Regions from separate parts of the Paenibacillus puldeungensis genome, predicted to be linked through region 2. Evidence: predicted binding sites of a transcription regulator. Region 2 holds the regulator's gene; the other holds the start of a gene.

Region 1 (9,257 bases), on a different contig from region 2:
TCTGCTACAGCGTTGGAGAACCCGTAACCGTTATTCGCGTCCTGCATCACGATCACCGGATCGCCTTCATGCAGGGGAGGCATATTAAAGTAACCAATTTTGCCCACCATATCGCCGGCTTGCGCCGGATCTCGGAAGACTGAGTTGGCCCAGGAGCCATCCATCATCATGATCGCTTCACCCGTAATGATCTGGTTTCTCATATCCGCGTATTCAAGGCCAAGCTCGCCTTTTTTGTAGTATCCTTTCTTCACCCATTCCTGGTGCTTGGCGATCGCTTTGACCATATTTTCATCGGTCCATTTCGTCTTGCCGGTTTTGAAGCCGTAAGTGACTTCCGGCCCGGCATAATACGACCACAAATTGTTCGTCGTCATCAGCGGGATCCAGGCGTCCTTGGATGATTGCGCAAAAGGAATTTTGCCATCGGCTTTAATTTTCTCAGCAATTTGTTCCAGTTGATCCAACGTTTTAGGTACCGTGAGCCCTTTTTGTTTGAAATACTCCTTGTTGTAGAAAAAGCCTTCAATCGAGCCGCCGATCGGCAGCCCATATACTTTCCCGTCCACCGTGAAAGGAGCCAGAGTCGTGAACTTATCTTTGATGCCAAGCTCATCAATGATCGGCGTCAAATCGAGCATCAGCCCTTCTTTCGCATAAAGCGCCGCATCCGGGCTGCCGAACACATCGAAAATTTCCGGTGGTTTCCCAGCGGCCATTTCCCCGCGCAGCTTCTCTTTACGGTTTACTTCCGAATCCACAGCGTCAAGCTTAATTGTTAAGCCCGGAACGGCCGCTTCTGTTTGCTTCACGACATCCTGCAGCATGGCTAAGCGGAACTTCTTGGATTCCCCTACCTGCGTGTGTCGGATCGTAATTTCAAACGGATCATTGTTCTCCACCTTCGATTCTGTGCCGGCTTCCCCTTTGTTTGTCGCATCTTGCCCTTCCTTGACGGAAGTGTTATTTCCGGATTTTCCACACCCCACAAGCAGTGCGGATGCAACGAAAATGACAGACAGCAGCATCAGCAAACTTTTTCTCATATTTCTTGACCCTCCTCCAAAACGGTATGATTTGGTACACCCTCATTATAGAAAGCGTTTTTATCCTTGATAAGGAGGACATTTTTCTAGAATGGGGATAATATCGTCTACAGCGCAAAAAAAACGGTTAAACCAAACACATTGTGTAAGGTTAACCGTTTTTGTTAAGGTTCTATAAAATTACGTTACTTGCTAGCCGCTACCTGCTGCTGCCCCTCACGAATGATCCGGTAAGCACGTTCGATTTCCTCGTCTGTCGGAGGCTCAACCCCTTCAAGAGGGTAATCCCAACCGAGCTCCTGCCATTTAAAGATGCCCATAACGTGGTAAGGGAGGATTTCAAACTTTTCGACGCCTTTCAAGCTGCCGATAAATCTTCCAAGCTCAAGCAGATCTTGTTCGTCGTCATGAATACCAGGAACATATACGTGGCGAATCCACATGCTCCGTCCATGATCGGAAAGCCACCGCGCCATGTTCAGGATACGGTCGTTCGGTTTCCCGGTAAGCTTGATGTGCTTCTCGTTGTTGATATGCTTAATATCAAGCATCACCAAATCGGTGACATCGAGCAAATCGCGGATTTTATCCCCTTCATTGTAGCCGTTCGTATCAAGTGTTGTATGAAGGTTCCACCGTTTCTTCGCCTCGCTGAACAGCTCGGTAACAAACGGAGCTTGCAGTGTCGCTTCGCCGCCAGATACCGTCAACCCGCCGCCTGACGGGCGGTAGTAGCCGAGATAAGGTTCGATCTCGGCCAATACCTCCTCGGTAGTCATTTCTTTGCCTTCCGTCAAGCTCCAGGTATCTGGATTGTGGCAATATTGACATTTCAGCAGACAACCTTGCATAAAGAGAACGAAACGAATACCCGGTCCATCAACTGTACCAAAAGTCTCCAATGAGTGAATACGGCCTTTAAGCATCTTTCGTCACCCTTTCCTCTTTGGTTGCCCGTTTCCAACAATCCAGATTACATTTTTTCGTGGAATGTACGATGGATAACTTCCAGTTGTTGTTCACGAGTCAATTTAATGAAGTTAACGGCATATCCAGATACCCGAATGGTCAATTGCGGATATTTTTCCGGATGATCCATAGCATCAAGCAGAGTTTCACGGTCAAACACGTTGACGTTCAGGTGATGAGCCATGCTGCCGAAGTAGCCGTCCATCATCGATACGAGGTTCGATTGACGAGATTCTGTTTCTTTACCAAGCGCCTTAGGAACGATCGAGAAGGTGTTGGAAATACCATCCAAGCTATCTTCATAAGGCAGTTTAGCAACAGAACTCAAGGATGCAAGGGCACCTTTTTTGTCACGTCCATGCATTGGGTTAGCACCAGGAGCAAATGGTTCGCCCGCTTTACGTCCATCTGGTGTAGTACCTGTTTTCTTACCATATACGACGTTAGAAGTGATCGTCAAGATCGATTGTGTAGGCAATGCGTTACGGTAAGTTTTGTGTTTGCGAATCATACCCATGAAGGTTTTAACCAGATCAACCGCGATTTCGTCAACACGATCATCGTTGTTACCATAGCAAGGATATTCGCCTTCTGTTTCGAAGTCAACGGCGATGCCCGCTTCGTTACGGATGACTTTAACTTTCGCATATTTGATTGCGCTCAGCGAGTCAGCAGCTACCGACAGACCAGCGATACCGCAAGCCATCGTGCGGAGAATGTCGCGGTCATGCAGCGCCATTTCGATCCGTTCATAGCAGTATTTATCATGCATGTAGTGGATGACGTTCAAAGTATTTACATACAATTTAGCCAGCCATTCCATCATTGGTTTGTAGCGTTTCATAACTTCTTCATAGTCGAGATATTCAGAAGTAATTGCTGGCAAATCCGGACCGATTTGCGTGCCGTATCTTTCGTCTTTACCACCGTTGATCGCGTACAGCAAAGCTTTAGCAAGGTTGGCACGAGCGCCGAAGAATTGCATTTGTTTACCGATTTCCATAGCGGATACGCAGCAAGCGATACCGTAGTCGTCGCCATAGATTGGACGCATCAAGTCATCGTTTTCGTATTGAATCGAGCTAGTCTCGATCGATACTTTAGCACAGAATTTCTTGAAGGCTTCAGGCAAACGTTCGGACCAAAGTACAGTCAAGTTTGGTTCTGGAGCAGGTCCAAGGTTGTAAAGTGTATGAAGGAAACGGAAGCTGTTCTTTGTAACGCGAGTTTTACCGTTAACCGACATACCGCCGATGGATTCAGTTACCCAAGTAGGGTCCCCGCTGAACAGGTCGTTGTATTCAGGAGTTCTCAGGAATTTAACGATACGCAGCTTCATGACAAAGTGGTCAACCAATTCTTGTGCAGTTTCTTCTGTCAATGTTCCTTCAGCCAAGTCGCGTTCAATGTAGGCGTCAAGGAAAGAAGATACACGGCCGAGCGACATAGCCGCACCGTCTTGTTCTTTAACGGCTGCAAGGTAACCAAAGTATACCCATTGGAAAGCTTCTTTAGCGTTGTTAGCCGGTCTCGAAATATCGAAGCCGTACATTTCGCCAAGTTTTTTCAACTCGCCAAGTGCACGAATTTGTTCGGACAATTCTTCGCGAAGACGAATTACATCTTCATCGATCGTGTCAACTTCGAGGCTAAGCAGTTCTTGTTTCTTTTGTTCTATTAGGAAATCCACACCATACAGGGCAAGACGACGATAGTCGCCAATGATCCGGCCACGGCCGTAAGCATCAGGAAGACCAGTAATAATCCCAGCATGACGGGCAGCTCTCATGTCAGTAGTATAAGCATCAAATACGCCTTGGTTATGTGTTTTGCGGAATTTCGTAAAAATATCTACGATTTCAGTTGGCAAATCGAAGCCATATGCTTTACAAGCGCTGATGACCATCTTGATTCCACCAAACGGGTGAATCGTACGTTGGAAAGGCTTGGAACCTTGAACACCAACAACTTGTTCTTTCTCTTTATCCAAATAACCCGGAGTATGAGAAGTGATTGTGGAAGGGTTATTAACGTCCACATCAAGCACTCCGCCAGCTTCTCTTTCTTCCTTAGACAGGTTCGATACGATATCCCACAATGCTGTCGTGTTAGCTGTCGGACCAGCCAAGAAAGAATCATTACCAACATAAGATGTAATGTTGGTTTCGATGAAATCGCGAGTGTTAACCTCTTTCATCCATTTCCCTTTTTTAAAGCTTCTCCATGCGCTTTGCACTTCTTGAACTTCTTTTTCCATCACCGACATCTTTATTCCCTCCATTTATATAATTTGGTCGCGGTTGAAGGATTTTTAATCCGCGCCATTGTGATCCCTTAAAATTTGTGATACTTTTCACAACTCAGACAACAATTGTGCCCAACTGGATTCGTCGGGGTAACTTCCATCATAAATGTATGAGGGATCATTTACACTGTAATCATAGCTTAACCACTATAAAAGAGTTGTGACAAATATCACTCTAGGTGATATTTGTCACGTTTTCATTGCCTATTGTTCACTTATTCTTCAAATCTGCCGTAGAAGCCGTCGCGATATACTTCAGCCAGCTCGGTAACGAGCGGCAGCTTCGGATTCGCCGTGGTGCATTGGTCTTCAAAGGCGCGGTCAGCCAGGTAATCGACTTTGCTTTCGAATTCTTTAGCATCAAAGCCCAGAGCTTGGAACGTTTCAGGAATACCAAGCTTTTTGTTGAGTTCGCGGATCGCTTTGATCAAGCTCTTCACGCCTTCTTCTGTAGTGCGAGCCGGCAAGCCCAGAATGCGGGCGATTTCAGCGTAACGCTCGTCAGCTACGAAGTGTGTATATTTAGGCCATGCTGCGAATTTCGTAGGTTTCTTAGCGTTATAACGGATAACGTGCGGCAGCAGAATCGCGTTCGTACGACCGTGCGGAGTATGGAATTCACCGCCCCATTTATGCGCCAAGCTGTGGTTGATGCCCAGGAATGCGTTAGAGAACGCCATACCAGCAATCGTCGAAGCGTTATGCATTTTCTCACGAGCCAGTTTATCGCCTTCGAGAGCCGATTTTTCAAGGTATTGGAATACCAATTGAATCGCTTTGATCGCCAGGCCATCGGTGTAGTCGTTAGCCAGTACCGAAACATAAGCTTCGATAGCGTGAGTCAATACGTCCATACCGGTATCGGCAACAGCCGATTTTGGCAAGCTGTATACAAACTCAGGGTCGATGATCGCTACATCCGGCGTCAATTCATAGTCAGCCAAAGGATATTTCGTGTTGCCGTTCAGTTTGTCGGTAATAACCGCAAACGAGGTAACTTCTGAACCTGTACCCGAAGTCGTTGGGATAGCCACGAATTTCGTTTTTTGGCCCAGGCGTGGGTATTTGTAAAGACGTTTACGGATATCCATGAATTTTTGTTTCAGGTTGAAGAAGTCTTCTTCAGGATATTCGTAGAACAGCCACATCCCTTTCGCAGCGTCCATTGCAGAACCGCCACCGAGTGCGATGATGCAGTCTGGCTGGAATTTAGCCATCATTTCCGTACCGCGTTCTACAGTCGTAGTCGATGGATCTGGCTCAACGTCCGAGAAGATTTCGATCGCTACTGGAACTTGACGTTGACGCAGATAGTGCTCAACTCTAGCCACATATCCGAGTTTAACCATCATTGGGTCAGTTACGATAATAACGCGGGAGATGTCCGGCATTTTAGCAAGGTATTGGGTCGAGTTTTTCTCAAAATAAATTTTGCTAGGAACTTTGAACCATTGCATATTCACGGTACGACGATTCACCCTTTTCACGTTGATCAGATTGACAGCCGTTACGTTCGACGAAGTCGAGTTGCGTCCGTACGATCCGCAGCCGAGTGTCAGCGATGGCAGGTTCGTGTTGTAAATGTCACCGATACCGCCTTGCGAAGAAGGTTGGTTCACCAGAATACGGCAAGTTGGCATACTTTCAGAGAATTTTTGGATGATTTCTTCGTTGTCCGAATGGATAACCGAGGAGTGACCCATACCGCCGAATCTAACAACTTCCAGAGCGCGTTCGATACCTTGTTCTGCATTTTTAACTTTGAAGCAAGCCAGAACCGGGCTCAGTTTTTCTGCAGAGAGTGGGAATTTCGGCCCTACGCCGTCGATTTCGGCAACGAGAATTTTCGTGCCGGCCGGTACGTCGATACCGCACATTTCAGCGATTTTCGTAGCAGGTTGGCCTACGATCGCAGGGTTAACTGCACATTTATCAGCAACGATTGCCCCAGCAGTCAATTTTGCAGCTTCTTCTTTATTTACAAAGTAGCAGCCATTAGCAATCATTTTCTTTTTCACTTGGTCAAAGACAGGTTCTTCAATAATTACCGCTTGCTCGGAAGCGCAGATCATACCGTTGTCAAACGTTTTGGAGAGAATCAAATCGTTGACAGCTTGATCCAGGTTAGCACTCTTTTCAATGAAGCAAGGTACGTTACCAGGACCTACGCCGAGAGCCGGTTTGCCGCAGCTGTATGCTGCTTTAACCATTGCGGAACCACCAGTTGCAAGAATACAAGCTACATCAGGGTGGTTCATCAGTCCGTTCGTGCGATCCATCGAAGGATTTTCGATCCATTGGATGCAGTCAGCAGGTGCTCCGTGCTTCACGGCTGCTTCGAGCAAAATTTTAGCGGCTTCCGTACTACAAGCTTGTGCGGATGGATGGAAACCGAAAATAATCGGGTTACGAGTTTTAATGGCAATCAGAGATTTGAAGATCGTGGTGGACGTTGGGTTCGTTACCGGAGTAATACCCATAATAATTCCGACAGGTTCAGCGATTTTTTGGAAGCTATCAAAATCGTTATCTTCAATTACGCCTACCGTTTTGTCATACTTAATGCTGTGCCAGATGTATTCGGTCGCAAACATGTTCTTGATAATCTTATCTTCGTACACGCCGCGTCCAGTTTCTTCAACAGCCAGTTTTGCAAGATGCATGTGTTTGTCGAGTCCAGCCAAAGCCATCGCTTGCACAATCTTATCGATTTGCTCCTGATCCATGCTCATAAATGCTTCAGAAGCTTTCTTAGCTTTGTCAATCAGAGTTTGAATGTAGTCCTGTGCATTCGGCTGAGCTTTTGTCGCCACTTCGTTCTTAACGGCCATCTCTCTCATCCTCCTAAGTATTTAAGGGAACAACCATGGTGCTAGATAATTGATAGTGAAAAATTTCACTTGGCTTTTTTCCCTTAGGAAGCTTGTTGCTTCTCTTTATGGTTTGATCATATCACATAGATCACGGTTTGTATAGTGAAATTTTTCACGTACTATAAAATTATTGAAAGTTTTCACTTGCCATGAGTGACTTTTCATATATACTTTACATATTAGGACTTTTTACATTACATATTTGAACTTGTTTGGGACTTGGGACTTTTATCAGAAGTGGCAAACCGTCCCAATTTTCGAAATTTCCGCTGGGTGTCTAATACCGTAGTTTGGGGTATAATAAAGTGAATTTAGTCACAATGTTAAAATTTCGACACTTTTTTAGTCTTTACGGCTCCCAAAAATCGCTTTAAACGTTATATAATTAATTTAAAATTTTCAGAAAAATTTGGAGTACAAAGGGGAAATCCATAATGAGCGAAATAATCAATGCCACCCTGCCCCGCGGCAACACCAGCTGTTTCACAGAGCAAAATTTTAATCGCCTTCTCGTCACAATGAAAGACAAAGCTTATCCCGAGGGGACGCACTTGTTCTGGGAAGGTGATTTTTCCGATAAACTGTTTTTTATTAAACGCGGACGTGTAAAATTAACGAAATCGACAGATGAAGGCAAGGAATTGATCCTTTATATGTATGGGCGTGGGGATATGGTTGGGCAAGCCGATCCATTCTTCAGCACCAAGCATAGCTTTACTGCCGAAGTGATCGAGGATAGTGAGATTGGCGTTATCGAGCAAAAAGACTTGGAAATCATGATCTGTCAGCACTGTGATTTTGCGATTGACTTCATGAAATGGATGGGCATTCATCACCGCTTGACCCAAACGAAGTTTCGTGACCTGATGATGTATGGGAAACCGGGCGCACTCTGCTCGACGCTCATTCGTCTTAGCAATACGTACGGCGAGCAGCATGGAGACACGATTTTGATCAACAAAAAAATCACCCATACCGATTTATCCAATATGATCGGAGCAACCCGCGAAAGCGTCAACCGGATGCTCAGCGATCTGCGTAAAAAAGACGCTCTTGAATACGAAAACGGTATGATCGTGATCAAAGATCTCGTTATGCTGCAGGATATTTGCCACTGCGAGCTGTGTCCAAACGAAATTTGCCGGATCTAATCCAAACGGATCCGGTAATCCCACTCAACCTGAGGAGTCTGCCTCAGGTTATTTGTTTTGTGCTGAAGTTGCAAAACGAAAAGTGCGAGCTGCAGAGGTGAAAATCGCCTTTGCAAACTCGCACTTTTTTAGTGTCCTTATTTTACCTAATGAGCTATGACTTTTTGCGTACCGGCGAAATGAACCAGTAAGCCATCCCTACAAATACGGCTCCCCCGATAATGTTACCCAGAGTAACCGGAATCATGTTGTGCAGCCAACCGCCTAATGTAATCGTATCCGGGTGGTTAGGTAATAATAAAGACACACTGAGCAGTGTCATATTAGCTACGCTATGCTCATATCCGCTTGCGATAAAGGCATACAAGCACCACCAAATCAGCACGAGCTTGGCGATGTCTTCTTTAGCCCGGTTCGCCATCCACAGGGCAAGACACACGAGCCAGTTACAAAGAATGCCGCGGAAGAACAGTTCCATCATCGGGGCGCTCATCTTTTTAGCAGCGGCCGCAAAGATTAGATGCTCCGGCGCTGCAGTCTTAAATAACCCCGCACCTACGATCAAGAGACTCAGGACAACAGCTCCCGCTAAGTTGCCTAAAAATACGATCGTCCAGTTTTTCGCCGTATCCCCCACTGTCGTTCTTCGTGCTAGGGTACTTGCGGTAAAAAACATGTTGTTACCGGTAAAGAGCTCGGAACCGGCAAACACAACCAAGGTCAAGGCCAGACCGAAGGACATCCCCATCAGCATCGTTTGAAAAGGGGATTTGATTGCGGCCAGCGGAGCACCGATACTGAATATCAGAATGATGCCTAAACCTACGTAAGCTCCTGCCAGCATAGCCGACACGATGTACCTCGACAAACTTTCGTTCATCTTCTCTTTCTTCTTGACCGCCGCCTCCACAAT
Region 2 (9,257 bases):
CAGAACATGATGCTTCATGAAGTGATGAAGGCCTTTGACGAGGACAAACATCTTTTGGTAGAAGCTGGAACAGGGACCGGAAAATCGTTAGGTTACTTACTTCCTGCAATATATCATAGCGTTAAACAGGATGAGAAGGTTATGGTAAGTACACATACGATTAACCTTCAGGAGCAGCTTAGAGAGCGAGATATCCCACTGCTGACCGAGGTCGTTCCGTTTCCTTTTCTGGCGGCTGTATTTAAGGGAAGACAACATTATTTGTGTCTGCGTAAATTTGAACATAAAATAAACAGAAGAGACTTCACAACGCCAAAAGAAGAGGTGATGACGGCTGCACAAATGATTGTGTGGCTGACACAAACGATAAACGGTGATGACGAGGAGCTTAACTTAGGAAATCGCGGAAATGATTTTTGGGAGACAGTCGCAAGCGAGTCCGATTCATGTTTAGGTCGTTCGTGTCCGTGGTTTCGAAAATGCTTCTACCACCGGGCGAAGCACGAAGCCGGTGTGGCGGATGTGGTCATCACGAATCATTCCAAATTGTTTACGGACATTCAGGCAGGTCATCAACTGCTTCCGGGCTATGAGCGTCTGGTCATCGATGAAGCACATCACCTGGAGGATGTGGCGGGCAAACATTTAGGGATTAATATGAAGTATTTTACAGTCATTCACACCTTAACCCGCCTATTCAAAGATAGTAAGACAGGCCAGTTTCCGAATTTGCGTATCCAGTTGCAAAGCTCGGTAAACGAAAAGTCGGCTGAGTGGTGCTCCGTTATTGACAGCTTTTATCCTACGCTTGTAGATGTGAAAGAGACCTGGGACAAGCTAAACGAGTTGCTGTTCACGCTTATGCCGGAACGCAGTGATGCTGCGCCTGGAGATCCTGGTCAATTCGTTTTTCGGCTGCTGCCGCATAAGAAGCCGAAGGATTGGGACACGCTGGCTGCGCTGGAGAACCAAATTTATGTCTCGCTTGGGGACGTGCTGCGCAAAGGAGAACGCCTGCTCAGTCAAATCAGGGAAGAGCAGGACGATATCGGATCGGAAAGCTTGCTGACCGACATCAGCGGTTTGCTTAAGGACTTGGGAACCGAACGCGAGGCGTTGCGCTTCTTCATGAAATTAGATGGCGAAGATACCGTCTATTGGATGGAGGGTAACGGAAACTATCGCAGCCGGTCTTTGCAAATGTATGCTGTTCCCATTGATGTGAGCGCCCAACTGAAGGAGTATTTTTTCGACAGTAAGAAAAGCGTGGTCATGACCTCGGCAACTTTATCGGTTGACAAATCGTTTCAGTACATGATCGAGCAATTGGGGCTGCAGGAAGCGGCCTCCGAGGATCGGTTGATCACCTCGATGCTGCCGTCACCGTTTAACTACCGGGATCAGGCATTGCTGGTCATTCCGAGGGATTTTCCTAGCGTCAAAGGAAGCGTTGGTGATGATCACTTCGTCACCACGCTGGTTCGGTCGTTGGCGGATACAGCCATCGCCACGAAGGGACGCATGCTCGTACTGTTTACGTCTTACCGCATGCTCCGCCAGGTTTACGACCCACTAAAGGAGCTGCTGTCCGCGGAAGGGATCACCGTCATAGGACAAGGCATGGACAGCGGCAGCCGTACGAAGCTGACCCGTCGGTTTCAGGGACAGGATGCTTCGGTATTGCTCGGAACGAGCAGCTTCTGGGAAGGAGTAGATATTCCCGGTGAGGCTTTAACGAGCTTAGCGATTGTACGTCTACCTTTTCAGCCGCCGAATCATCCACTTGTGGAGGCAAAGAGCGAACGGCTGCAGAAGGAGAAGAAAAATCCTTTTATGAAGCTGTCAGTGCCTCAGGCTGTCATTCGTTTTAAGCAAGGATTTGGACGACTCGTCCGTACCTCACAGGATCGGGGAATCGTGATCGTGTATGATACGCGCATCTTGGAATCATATTACGGAAAATATTTTCTATACTCTTTGCCAGGTCCGAAGATGGAGCATATGCCGCTTGGTCAAATGGTTCCACGCATATCGGAATGGTTGAATCCTGAGGAACAATCATAGTCCTCAATCTTGCGCCAGAATAGGGGGAAACAAAGTATGAAATCAGAAAAAATTTCGGATGCTGTCGTTCGCAGATTGCCGGTATACCTGCGTTTTCTGAATGAACTGAGCCGCCGCGAGGTACCTACGGTTTCTTCGCAAGAACTTGGCCAGAAGCTGGACCTCAATCCGGCGCAAATTCGTAAGGATCTCGCTTATTTCGGCGATTTCGGGCGAAAAGGCATTGGATACGATGTCGCTTATCTGATCGAGAAAATTCAAGAAATTTTGAATTTAGACCAGCAAATCAATGTTGCTTTGGTGGGTGCTGGTAATCTTGGTCAAGCACTATCTAACTATAATGCATACTTAAAAGATAACATGAAGATCGTGGCCGTTTTTGACGCTTCGCCTGAGAAGATCGGCAAGCAAATTAACAATATTACGATTCAGCCCATCGATGATCTAGGCGACATGGTCAAGGCTAATAACATCCGCATCGGAATTATTACAGTCCCGGATTTTGAGGCTCAACGCGTTGCTGATCAATTGGTTGAGGCTGGAATTAGAGCTATCTTGAATTTTGCACCGACGGTATTAAAGGTTCCGCCGGAAGTTCGAATCCATGCGGCTGACTTTACAACGGATTTGTTAAGCTTGGCTTATTATTTGGAGGATGGAAAGGAACCGGTAAGTTATGAGTCGTAAGTGGTTGATTAAGAATGGTACGTTTGCCGTGTTAAAGGAAGATTGTACCATCGTTCGCGGATATATGCTTGTGGAAGGGGATACGATCACTTACATTGGTGAACAGCGCCCGGAAGGCGTAGAAGGGGCCGAAACATTTGATGGCAAAGGATTGCTGTTCCTGCCTGGGCTCGTAAATACGCATGGCCATGCGGCGATGTCTCTTCTTCGTGGATACGGAGATGATATGGTGCTTCAAAATTGGCTGCAGGAAAAGATGTGGCCGATGGAAGCCAAGTTTACGGGGGCAGATGTTTATGCCGGAACAGCATTGTCCGTACTGGAAATGCTCAAAGGCGGAACAACGACGTTCCTCGACATGTATGACCATATGGACCAAGTGGCTAAGGTCGTTGAAGAATCGGGGATTCGCGCCGTATTGACGCGAGGGGTGATCGGCCTTTGTCCTCCTGAAGTTCAGGATCAGAAGCTGCAGGAGGCTATCCGTTTCGCCCGCGATTGGCACGGTAAAGCGGATGGACGGATCACGACTATGATCTCGCCGCACGCTCCTTACACCTGCCCGCCTGACTACATCGAGAAATTTGTTCAGGTGGCACATGATCTGGATCTTCCAATGCATACGCATATGTCGGAGACGCTTGCGGAAGTAGAGCAGAATGTCAAGGACTATGGGGCTCGGCCTGTAGAGCATCTGCGCAAACTTGGGATGTTCTCGCGTCCAACTTTGCTGGCGCACGCCGTGCATTTGACGGACGAGGAAATTTACGTGTTAGCTGCACATCATGTTGCCGTCTCGCATAATCCGGGTAGCAACCTGAAACTGGCCAGCGGTGTGGCTCGTGTTCCGGAGCTATTAAGCAAAGGGGTCGTTGTTTCACTGGGCACGGATGGCGCTGCGAGCAACAACAATCTCGACATGTTTGAGGAGATCAGGTTGGCTGCTCTGATTCATAAGGGTGTTTCCGGCGATCCTACCGCAGTTCCAGCATTAGAAGCTCTCAAAATGGGAACGGAGTATGGAGCGAAATCGCTCTTCATGCAAAACACAGGCAGGCTGGCTGCTGGGATGAAGGCGGATTTCATCGCGCTGAATACGGAGCAAGCTCATTTTCTGCCGAAAACGGACTACATTTCCCATGTCGTTTATTCCGCTGGTCCGAAGGATGTCGAGCATGTATGGATTAACGGCAAGCAGGTGGTTAAACACGGGGCCTGCCTCACGCTGGATGAAGAGAAGGTTCGCTTCGAGGCTCAGGCAGCATTTGAAGGTCTGCTAGCTCGCTAGATTACAGTTGGCAGTATCCGCAGCTTCAATCTGGCGGGTTCGACTGCCTACTTCGGAGAAAGGAAGAGAAGGTTGAGAAAGAGAACCAAATGGCTCCTGCTCTCCCTCCTGATCCTGCTGCTCGTGCTCTTTGGACTTCACCGCTTTTATATTTACGTTAATCAGGATTATTGGAATGGTGAGTCGGCAGCCATTCAGCAGGCAAAGCAGGAGTCGGGTCTGGTGGAAAGCGATCAAGTATGGAAGTCGGTATGGGATGAAGTGTGCTGGGTCGTCAAGGGCAAGGACGAATCTGGCCGAGATATGATGGTCTGGTTGAGAAAAGATCATGCACCGGAAGTACGGCTGTTATCGGAAGGCGTTTCGGAGGATCAGGTTCGGACCCTCATCAAGGATCGATTGCCTGGTATAAAGATCGTTCGACTGCTGCCGGGGGTCTATAACGATAAGCTCGTTTGGCAGCTATTCTATAAAGAGAAAGATCACCATTACTATCGCTTCTTCGATTTTAGTAAGGGGGAGCCGCTTGAGGAAGTGTTTACACTACCGAACCGGTAATGGCGATTTTACCAATTGTTAGCCTGGCCGTTATAAAGCGACTATTTGACAAAAGATGACTTCTGATATCCATCAGGAGTCATCTTTTTTTACGAAGATTACAAGGACGGCGCCCCCTACCAAGCTGCGGGCTCGTCGCCTGTTGCCCATCGCCCGTCGCCCAGTGTTGAGTAGATGTATTTAGTGCAGTTATTTCATCACGTTTGCAGGGTAGGAGAAAAGTAGATGCAAAAAATACAGCTAAATAGGGCTCGTAGGCTGATGAATGGGATTTAGGCCCGATTTAAATGTACATTTTGCAACTAAAGTGGGAAAAATGAACAGTTCGGACGGATTAGATGTACTTTTTACAACTACGTGCCGTACCTTTCGGTTGAATGCATATGGTCAAGAAGAAAAATTTACAGCAACAACGTTCAAAGGAGTCAATTGTTTTTTTACTTATAGGTTATTTTCAAAAGGTATGGACCCCATGCAGACTTTTATATTCCGAAGGAGTACATTTCTTCATGTTTTTAAAAACTCGATTGAAGGTGGGCAAACTCCCAAAGCCGGAGCTCATGGCCACTTCCATAATCGACAGATTCGGATCGATCAGCAGCTTTTCCGCATGCATGATGCGGTGTTGGCTTAAGTAGTGGTAATAGGACATGCCCATGTATTGCTTAAACAAACGCATGAAGTGAAATTTGCTGAAGCCGGAGAGCTCGGCGAGGTGCTCAACCTGAATATCCTCGGTGCAGTGCTCATTGATATACGTGCAGACTTGCATAAGCTTATCGATGTATTTGTGCTGCTGTTTCTGACCTTTTCGGTGAGAAAAACGGCGTTCCCGGTTCATAAAATGGCGTCCGAGCAAAACGAAGAACTGGATGAGCATCGCATAGGCAGAGGCCTCTTTAAGAAGTGCTTTGCCGAAATATTCACTTGTCAAATCGTGCAAGAGCGATTTCAAAGCCTCGTGCAGCTCAGGTTCCTGATCGGAAGTGATGACAAGGCAGGGGCGGAGTAAATGATACGTGGAATCTAAGCCGTTCAAATGATAGAGCAGGGCGCAATCAAATTGCAAAATGATCCGCTCTCCGGTATTAGGAGCAAAAAGCTGATGCAGTTCGCCGGGCGGGATAATCATAATGTCCCCGGGGTTTAGAACATGCTGGGTACCGTCCACAACTGCGGTGTAAATACTTTCGAGCGGCATGATTACTTCGGCGGCGGTATGCCAATGGATCGGGTAATCCTCGGCTTCTTTATTCAAGTAAATACGTATTCCAAAATGTTCTCGATAGGAGACGGTTTCCTTGGAGCCATCCAGCATTTCGATCAACTGCAACCCACCCTTTCTTTGGTCAGATTGATGAAGCACTCCGATCAAATCAAAGACATTCACTCCCAATCTATCACATCGCTGCGTGGCCAATTGAGCAATATTTGAGGAGCCGAAAGCTAAATTCACGAAGAAACCGCCAAATGTATGCCGATATAATAAAGTAGAGTGAAACCGTATTCAAAATGATATCATGCATTTGTCATATTTTACAATTCAAATCTTATATTCTCAAATGAAGGACAGGTGGGGTTTCCATGGTCGAACTAGTTCATGACGAAGAGAAGATCAATGAGTACAAACTACGCTCGAAGCAGCTTGTTTCACAAATGACCCTTGATGAAAAGATCCATCAAATGGTGCATACTGCCCCAGCCATCGAGCGGCTGAATGTGAAGGCATATAATTGGTGGAACGAGGCGCTTCACGGGGTGGCACGGGCCGGAGTGGCTACGGTGTTTCCTCAGGCGATCGGATTGGCGGCAACATTTGATGAGGACCTGCTCGAAGAAGTGGCCGATCATATCGCCACGGAAGCCAGAGCCAAGTTCAATGCCCAGCAGGATTTCAGCGATACGGATATTTACAAAGGCCTGACCTTCTGGGCCCCAAATGTCAACATTTTCAGAGATCCACGGTGGGGGCGGGGCCATGAAACCTACGGAGAGGATCCGTATCTGACCTCTCGGCTAGGTATACGCTTTATCCAGGGGCTTCAGGGCCATGATGATAACTACCTGAAAGTAGCTGCTTGCGCCAAGCATTTTGCGGTTCACTCCGGACCGGAGGATCTTCGCCATCGGTTTGATGCGGTCGTTTCAACTCAAGACTTGTATGAAACCTATTTACCGGCTTTCAGGGCCTGTGTGGAGGAAGCAAAAGTTGAGGCTGTGATGGGGGCATATAACCGGACCAATGGAGAACCCTGCTGCGGCAGTAAGCTGCTGCTTCGGGATATTTTGCGGGAGCAGTGGCATTTTGACGGTCATGTGGTGTCGGACTGCTGGGCGATCAAGGATTTCCACGAGCATCATAAGGTCACTTCAAACCCGGTTGAATCGGTTGCGCTCGCCGTGAATCAGGGGTGCGATCTGAACTGCGGGAGTATGTTCCTGTTTCTGAAGGATGCTGTAAAAGAAGGTCTCGTCACGGAGCAGCAAATTGATGAAGCGGTTACCCGGCTGTTTACGACAAGAATGAAGCTGGGGCTATTTGATGACGCTGAGCAGATTCCCTATTCCTCCATACCTTACGCAGAAGTCGATTCGGCCACCATGCGCGAGTTGAACAGAAGGGCTGCGCGGGAAAGCCTTGTGCTGTTGAAGAACGAAAACCAACTGCTGCCGCTCGACAAAACGAAGATCAAGACGATAGGCGTCATTGGTCCAAATGCGAATAATCGGCGGGCACTGGTAGGTAATTACGAGGGAACGGCTTCGCGCTATATCACGATACTCGAAGGTATTCAGGATTATGTAGGAGAAGAGATCCGCGTTTTGTATTCCGAGGGCTGTCATTTGTATCGGAACAAAATCAGCGGTTTGGGTGAAAGCAATGATCGTATTTCTGAGGTGAAGGCGGTGTGCAGGGAGAGCGATGTGGTCGTCGTCTGCCTGGGGCTGGATTCCGGGCTCGAAGGCGAGGAAGGGGACGCCGGAAACCAATTTGCGAGTGGAGATAAGCCTGACCTGAGGCTGCCTGGTATTCAGGAGGATGTACTTAAGACCGTTTACGACTGTGGAAAACCGGTTGTCCTTGTTGTTTTGTCCGGCAGTGCTCTAGCGCTCGATTGGGCTGACGAACATATTCCGGCTATCCTTCAGGGCTGGTATCCAGGGGCGCAGGGTGGACGGGTGATCGCCGAGGCGTTGTTTGGCGAATTCTCACCTGAGGGAAAGCTGCCCGTCACCTTCTATAGCGAGCGAGAGGAGCTGCCCGAGTTCACGGACTATTCGATGAAGAACCGGACATATCGGTACATGACAGGAGAAGCCTTGTATCCATTTGGCTATGGTTTATCCTATACTGATTTCACCCTGACCGCGCCAACGGTGGATACGGATCATATTACCGAACGAGGAATTCGAATCTCTATGACCCTCTGCAACGATGGAACTCTTTCTGGAGGAGAGGTTATTCAGGTGTATGTTAAAGCTGAACGGGAGGGAACGCCCAATCCTCAGCTCAAAGCTTTTCACAAAATCCATCTGCTGCCGCAGGAATCGAAAGAAATTACTGTACACTTACCCGTGACCGTCTTCGCCTTATATGATGAGGAAGGGAAGAGAAGACTGCACATAGGCGGCTATACGGTTTATGTCGGAACCTCTCAGCCTGACGAAAGAAGCTGCTCGCTGACCGGAAAGAGGGCAGCGGGAATTAAGCTCGTCTCAGCGCTTGAATTGGAAGTTTAATCATAGATCTTGTTAGGTTATTAATTGCAGGGAGTAAAGCCCGGTTCACCTAAGATGGTGAGCCGGGCTTTGTTTTTGTCAACAAGTTAGTAAAAATTTTCAGATTAGGATACAAAAAGTCTTTAAAATTTTAAATGTTTTCACACTTTATATAAAAAAAGATATACGAATATGATATACTCAAATACGTGATTGAGATATACAAAAATATAGCGAATATCGCATAGATAAGGGGGACATTTACGTGAAATTGCGTATTGGACCGATCTTGATGAGTGTTACTATTACCGCCGTAGTACTGTTTGGCGGATGGTTTATATACCGGGAGTGGGCCATTCAAAGTCCGCTAGAAAAAATCGTTAACAAGTATGAGGGAGTTAATCATGTTCAGCTTAATATCACGCCAGATGAGATGGGGCTGAAGCTGGAATTAAAGCCCGGAACCGACATTGGAGGCTTAGTCCGTCAAATTGAGAAGGACGGAGAGAAGCTCATCGGGGACCGGAAGCTGAAGCTGGAGGTAGAGGACCATTCGTCACCGCAGCTGGACAAGCTATGGCAGGAATCGATGTTCTCGATCGCTCAAGCGATGGAAAACAAGCAGTACACCGAGATTACGAACGCTCTGAAGCAAATGGAGCTTGCCCATAAGTCGGTAAAGGCTACTGCAGTGATGGATGACGACAATGTGTATGTGACGCTGACGGATGGCACGGCGAGCAAATACGTTATTTTGCCGCGGATTCCTGAACGAGTGGGGGCATGGCCAAATGCGTAAGTGGATGCTTGAAGTAGCGATCGGCGTTGTCCCAGTGTTGCTTATTTTTCTTGGTGTGATCGGTGTGGATGTTGTTCCGTTCATCATCGCCCTAATCATGTTTGGCGTATTGTTTGCGGCGATTAAGCTGCGCAGCGGTGG

The links. The regulator Rex, encoded in region 2, represses fermentation and respiration genes when NADH is low (regulators of the CRP and FNR family bind a similar motif). The targets are predictions, from matches to a motif close to TTGTGAAATATTTCACAA.
Region 1: the regulator Rex is predicted to act here: its motif matches at 4,357-4,374, upstream of pflB (formate C-acetyltransferase).

Annotation. Positions count from the first base shown of each region.
Region 1 covers NZ_JBHTLM010000004.1:207,762-217,018, reverse strand. The annotation lists gene ACFQ3W_RS07870 (ABC transporter substrate-binding protein) at 1-1,046, opposite strand, end outside; gene pflA (pyruvate formate-lyase-activating protein) at 1,232-1,972, opposite strand; gene pflB (formate C-acetyltransferase) at 2,020-4,281, opposite strand; gene adhE (bifunctional acetaldehyde-CoA/alcohol dehydrogenase) at 4,536-7,151, opposite strand; gene ACFQ3W_RS07850 (Crp/Fnr family transcriptional regulator) at 7,628-8,344, shown strand; gene ACFQ3W_RS07845 (formate/nitrite transporter family protein) at 8,499-9,257, opposite strand, start outside.
Region 2 covers NZ_JBHTLM010000020.1:29,828-39,084, forward strand. The annotation lists gene dinG (ATP-dependent DNA helicase DinG) at 1-2,064, shown strand, start outside; gene ACFQ3W_RS21040 (redox-sensing transcriptional repressor Rex) at 2,074-2,751, shown strand; gene ACFQ3W_RS21045 (amidohydrolase) at 2,741-4,039, shown strand; gene ACFQ3W_RS21050 (cell wall elongation regulator TseB-like domain-containing protein) at 4,112-4,597, shown strand; gene ACFQ3W_RS21055 (AraC family transcriptional regulator) at 5,052-6,053, opposite strand; gene ACFQ3W_RS21060 (glycoside hydrolase family 3 C-terminal domain-containing protein) at 6,182-8,338, shown strand; gene ACFQ3W_RS21065 (hypothetical protein) at 8,583-9,116, shown strand; gene ACFQ3W_RS21070 (AAA family ATPase) at 9,109-9,257, shown strand, end outside.